One region of the Thermodesulfovibrio autotrophicus genome, then DNA from elsewhere that is predicted to be linked to it. Evidence: riboswitches for the same ligand, from Rfam matches in the RefSeq annotation. Region 1 holds a riboswitch; the other holds the start of a gene.

The links. Region 1 has a riboswitch for cobalamin ahead of V4D30_RS01945 (TonB-dependent receptor). Riboswitches for the same ligand answer to the same signal wherever they lie in the genome.
Region 2: linked by a shared signal. The riboswitch ahead of metE (5-methyltetrahydropteroyltriglutamate--homocysteine S-methyltransferase) and the one ahead of V4D30_RS01945 (TonB-dependent receptor) in region 1 are both predicted to bind cobalamin.

Annotation. Positions count from the first base shown of each region.
Region 1 covers NZ_CP144373.1:347,604-351,528, reverse strand. Annotated here, with positions in the region: gene V4D30_RS01950 (diphthine--ammonia ligase) at 1-40, opposite strand, end outside; gene V4D30_RS01945 (TonB-dependent receptor) at 28-2,007, opposite strand; cobalamin riboswitch at 2,038-2,235, opposite strand; gene V4D30_RS01940 (NAD-dependent deacylase) at 2,275-3,030, shown strand; tRNA gene V4D30_RS01935 (tRNA-Lys) at 3,057-3,129, opposite strand; gene V4D30_RS01930 (methylated-DNA--[protein]-cysteine S-methyltransferase) at 3,181-3,663, shown strand; gene V4D30_RS01925 (DUF815 domain-containing protein) at 3,679-3,925, shown strand, end outside.
Region 2 covers NZ_CP144373.1:1,049,160-1,053,084, forward strand. Annotated here, with positions in the region: gene V4D30_RS05440 (carbon starvation protein A) at 1-1,752, shown strand, start outside; cobalamin riboswitch at 1,805-1,994, shown strand; gene metE (5-methyltetrahydropteroyltriglutamate--homocysteine S-methyltransferase) at 2,024-3,925, shown strand, end outside.

The sequences.
Region 1 (3,925 bases):
TTCCTCCGCTCCATGAAACAAAGGCTCTTAAAATAGCCATCTCACTCCTCCAGTAATTGTTCTTCTTGGCATTGGATAATACTGAACATACTCATATGCTCTGTCAAAGAGATTTTCCACAGACAGTGTAAACTCAAGATTTTTTACTGGTCTGTATGAACCTTTAAGATTTACCACAGTAAAATCGCTTTTATCAACGACTTTTCCATAATTTTTAGATGAAGGATTCCAATCAACAACCTTCTCATCTGCATTGTAGTTGGCGATTAATCGTAAATCCCATTTATCCTTCCCAGCCATTATTCCAAACGAAGCTATGCATTTTGGTGTGTATTGAAGAGTTTTCCCATATTTTTGAATCTCCGATTCATCTTTAGTTGAGTATCTCGTATGGTATGTAAAGTTAACAAAAGGCTTAAGTGACAGACTTAGTCCGCTACTTAATCCAATATCGTATGAAATACTTCCTTCTATACCCTGAATTGTTGCTCCTGAAACATTTTTAAATGTTTGAGCATTAAGAATGCTGTCATAATAGCTTAGGATTTTATCCCTGAACTCTGAATTAAAAAATGTAAGCTCTGTATTGAGGAAATCCTTTGCATAAGAGACTCCCACATCATAGGACCTACTTTTTTCTGGTTTTAAATTAGGATTACCTAAATAATGAGTTCCCCATGAAGAAACATAGTCAGCTGCGAGCTCATCGGGTGCAGGTGCTCTAAAAGCAGTGCCAGCATTGGCTTTTATTGATAAATTCTCTATGATTTTGTATAAAATGCCTCCTCTGATGGTTACATGGTCAAGACTTTCTTTTCTTGGCTTTAAACTGTTAATACCCTCTGTTGGCAGTATTTCATTTTCAAAGTAGTCATAACGAACTCCTGCATTAAGAAAAAGTTTTTTATTAAAAAAGCTTAATCTACCTTCAGTAAACACTCCGTAGCTGTCATACTCTGAGTTGGGATTGTAAGGAGCACCTTTGTTTCTTGAGCTTTTAATCTCTATTCTGTCCCACTGCCCTCCAATTATTACTCTGTGGTCATCTATTGAGAATATCTTTTGAATGCTTGCTCCCTGTGTGGTAGTCTTTTTTAAGGTAATATCATTCGGTGTTTCCCAAGCCCCTGCTATAGAACCTTCATAATCTTCTCTTGTATCCCTTGTAAAGTAGTATCCAGCTTTTAAGGTTTCTGTTTTATACTCTAAATCAAATCTGTTTCTTTCAATGTCCTTGTAATCATCAGGGTCTGGTGAGTATCTTGCTCCAGGTGAGCCGATCTTCCATCCTTTCCAATGCTGAAATCCAAAAGATATATGTTGTTTATCAAAAAAGCTGTATCCTAAGCGGGCTGATAAAGATTCATCATTGTAGCCAGTGTTTTCTATTTTCCCATAATTTTTTGCTGAGTAGTCATCAATTGCAGAACGGCTTCCAGAGAGATAAAAATCAAAATCTCCTTTCTTACCATTTAATTCAGCCTTTGTTTTCCAGAACTGCCATGAACCAGACTCTATACCAGCTGAACCATGTATGCCTTCTTCTTTACCCTGCTTTGTGATTATGTTAATTACACCTCCCATTGCCGAAGAACCATAAAGAACTGATGCAGGTCCTTTAACTATCTCAATTCTTTCTATATCATCAATTGGTATTGTTGCAAGATTTACTGTTCCTGCACGATTTCCATTTATAAGAACGAGAACTCTGCTTTTAAGGTCATCAAAAAGGTCTGTCCAGAATCCTCTTAATCCGATTTTGCTTGTTAATAATCCCGGATATTTATGAATATGACCAATTGCTGATTCTGTAATTAAGTCTCCAGCATTTTTTGCCGTAGAATTTTTAATCTCCTCCTGTGTTATAACCTGAACAGAGTAAGGAACATCCTTTTTAGGCTCTTCAATCCTCGTAGCTGTTACAACGATTTCATCAAGCTGAGTTTCAGCTGCCAAGATTGGCTGATAGAAAAGTAAGAAAAAACAAAGAAAAAAAAGGAAAATCATGGCAAATCCCTCCCTCGAGGAGTTGGAAGCTCAAGGAGCCTCCAGCTGGACAGGTCTTCCGGCTTTGGGCTCAGACTCCTACTTGCCCGCCTTCCCGGAGATTTCTCTCCAGTGGCTTAATGGGCTTTCGTTCCCAACACGGCTGCGGGGCAGCGGGGGATTCTCACCCCTCTTCCCTTAGTCCAGCCAAGAAAGTATACAAGATTTATCTAAAACTGGTCAAATATCTTGACATAACCCAATCTTTTTGATATCTTTTAAAGAACTATGAATTTAACCTATCAGGAAAAAATTAAAAAGGCTTCACAACTTATTAAAAACTCCACCTATGCTGTAGCTTTCACTGGAGCAGGAATTTCTACAGAATCTGGAATACCTGATTTCCGAAGTTCCGGTGGACTATGGCAGAGATTTAGAATTGTAACATATCAGGAATTTATTTATGACAGGCAAGCAAGAGAAGAATTCTGGAGAATGAAAAAACAACTCATTCATCATCTCACGAATGCAAAGCCAAATAATGCACATATTGCCCTTGCAGAGCTTGAAAAAAAGGGATTTATTAAACATGTCATAACGCAGAACATTGATGGACTTCATCAGATGGCTGGCAGTAAGAGCGTCATTGAACTTCACGGGAATCAAAGAGGTGCAATCTGTCTTGACTGTGAAAAACTTTATAAAATGGATGAAGTATTGAAAATGCTTGAGGAACAGCTTGATTTAAGATGTTACGACTGTGGCGGCATAATAAAGCCAACAGTTGTATTTTTCGGAGAACCAATGCCTGAAAAAGAACTCGTTATGGCACAGCAGATCGCCAATCAATGCGACCTCATGCTCGTGATAGGAACATCTCTTCAGGTTGAACCTGCTGCTTCGATCCCGAGAATTGCCCATAAAAGAGGTGCAAAGCTTATCTTCATAAATAAGGCAGAAACAGACTGGGACTGGATAGCAGAAATAGTATTTTACGGTAGTGCTGGTCAAGTTTTAAAAGATATAGAGGAAAAAGCTGCTTAAGGCTATATGCGGTGAATAAAAATCAATGAGCCGTGCAGGATTCGAACCTGCGACCCGCTGATTAAGAGTCAGCTGCTCTACCAGCTGAGCTAACGGCCCACAAATTTAGAATACAAAAAAATAAGCTAAAAGGTCAACTTTAATTGGTTTATGTATGCTATCATAATAAAAATGTATTCTGCCTGCGTAAAAACTCCTGTTGGTTTTCTTGAAATTTTATTTGATAATTCATTAGCATTAACGAAAATATCTTTAACAAATTTTGAAAAAACATGCATTCCAGAAATTGCCTTGAATTTTGTTGAACAGCTGAATGCGTATTTTGAAGGAAAACTCTCAGAGTTTAATTATCCTGTAAACATCCAGAATGTATCTGAGTTTGATAGAGCAGTTCTTGACTTAACCTGTAAAATACCATATGCTCATACTACTACATACAACTGGATTGCTAAAAAGCTTAATACGTCGCCAAGAGCTGTTGGACAGGCTTTAAAGCGAAATCCTTTACCGATTGTTATTCCCTGTCATAGAGTGATAAGATCTGACGGAACCATAGGAGGCTATAGCCTTGGAGTAGAGGCAAAACAGTGGCTTATAGAACATGAAAAGTCTTTGATTCTAATAAAATCTTAAGTTATAATAAAATTTATGTTTGACAATTATCAGGCATTCGCATGGAATGGAAAAGCCAGACAGCTAAAGCCTATTATAAGGATTCCAAAACAAAACATTAATGAACTTTACGGAATTGAAAAACAGAAACAGTTGCTTATTGCAAACACTAAGGTTTTTATTGAAGGCAAAAGAGTAAATAATGTTCTTTTATGGGGTGAAAGAGGAACAGGTAAAACTACACTGATAAAGAGTTTACTTAATTACTTTAAAGAAACACCTT
Region 2 (3,925 bases), 700 kb from region 1:
ATTGCTGCAAAGGTTCTTGCTCTTGATCCAAATCGTCAGACTCCTGCAGTAAGGCTTAACGATGGAAGAGACTATGTCCCGACGAATAAGTGGCTTATTTTCGGACATCATTTTGCAGCAATAGCTGGTGCTGGTCCTTTAATTGGACCTGTTCTGGCAGCACAGTTTGGCTATCTGCCAGGATTCTTATGGATTTTAATTGGAGGAGTTCTCGCAGGTGCTGTTCATGACATGGTTGTTCTCTTTGCATCTGTAAGGCATAACGGAAAATCTCTTGCAGAGGTTGCTAAAGCTCAGATAGGACCTGTATCTTACTGGCTTGTTCTTGTGGCAACCCTGTTTTTATTAATTATCGTTCTTGCTGGTGCTTCAATTGCTGTTGTTAATGCACTTTTTAACAGTCCATGGGGTGCTTTTACTGTAGGAGTAACAATTCCAATTGCTCTTTTTATAGGAGCTTATCTTAAGTGGCTAAGACCTGGAAAGATTGTTGAAGGAAGTATTATTGGTGTTGCACTCATTATTCTTGCTGTTGTTCTTGGTCCTGTAATTAAGGAATCTGCTCTTGCACCCTATTTTACATTCAGTAAAAAAGAGCTTTCCGTATTAATCCCAGTTTATGGATTTTTTGCTGCTGTTTTGCCTGTCTGGTTACTACTTGTTCCAAGAGATTATCTAAGTTCATACATGAAATTCGGCACGATGTTTTTGCTTGCTATTGGCGTAATTCTTGTTAATCCATTAATTCAAATGCCTGCTGCAACACAGTTTATCTCTGGTGGAGGACCTGTCATTCCAGGTAAAGTCTGGCCCTTTATGTTCATTACAATTGCCTGCGGTGCGATTTCTGGTTTTCACTCCCTCGTATCATCTGGAACAACACCAAAGATGGTGGCAAATGAAAAGGATATAAGAGTAATTGGTTATGGTGCAATGCTCACAGAGAGCTTTGTTGCTCTAATGGCATTAATAGCAGCAACAGTGCTTCCTACAGCAGACTACTTTGCCATAAACAGTCCACCAGCAGCATTTCAGAAACTTGGCATGCAGGTTCAGGACCTTCCATTTCTTTCTGCTTTGGTAGGTGAAGAACTTGCAGGTCGCCCTGGTGGAGCAGTATCCTTAGCAGTTGGAATGGCTGATATTTTCTCAAGAATTGGTGGATTAAGACATTTAATGAGTTACTGGTATCATTTTGCCATCATGTTTGAAGCTCTGTTTATTCTAACTCTAATTGATGCTGGTACAAGAGTTGGAAGATATCTTATGCAGGAAATTGGCGGAGCAGTTTATCCAAAACTCAGAGACTATAAATGGTGGCCCGGTGTAATTGGAACGAGTGCGATATTTACATTTTGCTGGGGATACCTTCTTTATACAGGAACAATCTCAACAATATGGCCTCTCTTTGGTGTGAATAATCAGCTTCTTGGTGGAATGGCACTGGCAATAGTGACAACTTTACTTTTGAGAATGGGTAAGGCAAAATACATATGGGTAACAATGGTTCCAATGGTATTTTTACTTGTTACCACCATTGTAGCTGGTTATCAAAATATCGTGAATAATTATCTACCAAAAAATAATTACCTGCTTGCTGTGCTCTCTGCAGTAATGATTGTAATGGTCATACTGATTGTGGCAGACTCAGTAAGAGTGTGGATAAGCATATTGAGAGGTAGAACCCCTCTTATTAAAGAAACAGAAGAAACATTTATGAAAGAAGCTCCCACAAAATATCTATCTGAATAAAATCAGTAAATCGGGTGGTAATCAAAAAACCACCCGATCTCTTTTCATTTGACAAAAAAAATCCGATTAAGGTATTTTCAAAATTGCTGGATGTAAGGGAAGAGGGGTGAGAATCCCCCGCTGCCCCGCAGCCGTGTTGGGAACGAAAGCCCATTTAAGCCACTGGAGAGAAATCTCTGGGAAGGCGGGCAAGTAGGCATTAGCCCAAAGCCGGAAGACCTATCCAGCCTGAAAGCCTTTGGCTTTTAGAATACCTCGCGGGAGGAATTAAATGACCGTTAAAACAACTGTCTTTGGCTATCCCAAGATTGGTCCTCAAAGGGAGCTTAAAAAAGCCTTAGAGCAATACTGGAGTGGAAAAATCTCTCAGAGGAAGCTCATTGATGAGGCTGAAAAATTAATCATCTACAATGCAAAGACCATTGCTCAGTATGAGGTTGATATTATTCCATCCAATGATTTTTCCCTTTATGACTTTATCCTTGACCTTTCAGTCATGTTTAATGTTATTCCTGAAAGATTCAGAAAAATTGAAGACCCCCTGGAAAGATACTTTGCAATAGCAAGGGGCTCAGCAGATGCTCCTGCTTCAGAGATGACAAAGTGGTTTAACACAAACTATCACTACATTGTCCCTGAAATTGAATATGGCACAGAGTTTGAACTCATAGAAAACAAAGCATTAAAAGAGTATGAACTTCTGAAGAATAATCTTAATCTTAAAACTAAGCCTGTGATAGTTGGTCCCTTTACCTATCTTTACTGTGCAAAACTAAAGGACTATGCCTATTTTCTTGACAGAATAGCTTCTGTTTACATGGGAGTTCTTAAAGAGCTTGAAGAATCTGATGTTGAGGAGGTCCAGATTGATGAGCCCGCAATGGTTATTGATTTAGACAATAATGATACTCAGGCAATCATAGATTGTTACAGAAAAATCACTTCCGGGCTTAGCAAAATAAAACTCTATGTTCAAACTTACTATGAATCTCTATCACAGTATGAAAAGATAGTTTATGAACTGCCAGTTCATGGCATTGGATTTGATTTTGTTGACGGCAAGGAGAATCTTGAGAACATCTCAAAATTCGGATTTCCGAAGGATAAAACATTAATTGCAGGAGTTGTCTCAGGAAGAGACCCTTGGAAAACAGACTTTAAAGAAGCTTTAAAAATTATTGAGACTTTAACAAAGTTTACGGAAAATATAATTCTTTCCAACTCCTGCCCTCTCATGCATCTTCCAGTGACTGTAAAAAATGAATCCTTGCCTGAAGAAATCCTCTGCCTGTTAAGCTTTGCCAATGAAAGGCTTGATGAGCTTGCAGTGCTTAAAACAGCAATAAATGAAGGGAAGGCTCCTTCAGAGCAGAATTTATCCATGAAATTCACTAATCCTGAAGTTAAGAAAAAGATCTCTCAGATTGATGAAAATGCTCTGTGCAGAAAACCCTCTTTCAGTGAGCGATATGAAAAACAGATGGAAATTCTCAAACTCCCTGTCTTCCCAACTACCACAATAGGAAGCTTTCCTCAAACTCCTGAGATAAGGAAAGCAAGGGCAGATTACAAAGCAGGTAGAATCTCTCTTGAGGAGTATGAATCCTTTATCAAAGATGAGATAAAAAAGGCAATTGAGATTCAGCAGGAGATCGGGCTTGATGTTTTAGTTCATGGAGAGTTTGAAAGAACAGATATGGTTGAGTTCTTTGCAGAGCGTCTTCAGGGATTTGCCATAACAAAAAATGGATGGGTTCAGTCATATGGCTCAAGATGTGTAAGACCACCAATAATTTATGGCGATGTATGGAGAGAATCCCCCCTGACTCTTAAAGAAACACTTTATGCCCAGTCTCTCACTGAAAAGCCGGTGAAAGGAATTCTTACTGGACCTGTTACAATACTTCAGTGGTCCTATCCGAGAAAGAATGTTTCAAAAAAAGAAGTTGCCTATCAGATTGCTCTTGCTCTCAAGGAAGAAGTAGTAGAGCTTGAAAAAGCTGGTATAAAAATCGTTCAGATTGATGAGCCTGCTTTCAGAGAGGGAATGCCTCTTAAAAAAGCAAAGGTTGATGAATACTTTGACTGGGCTATAAAAAGCTTTAAAATTGTTACTTCTTCTGTAAAAGCTGAAACCCAGATTCACACCCATATGTGCTACTCTGAGTTTAAT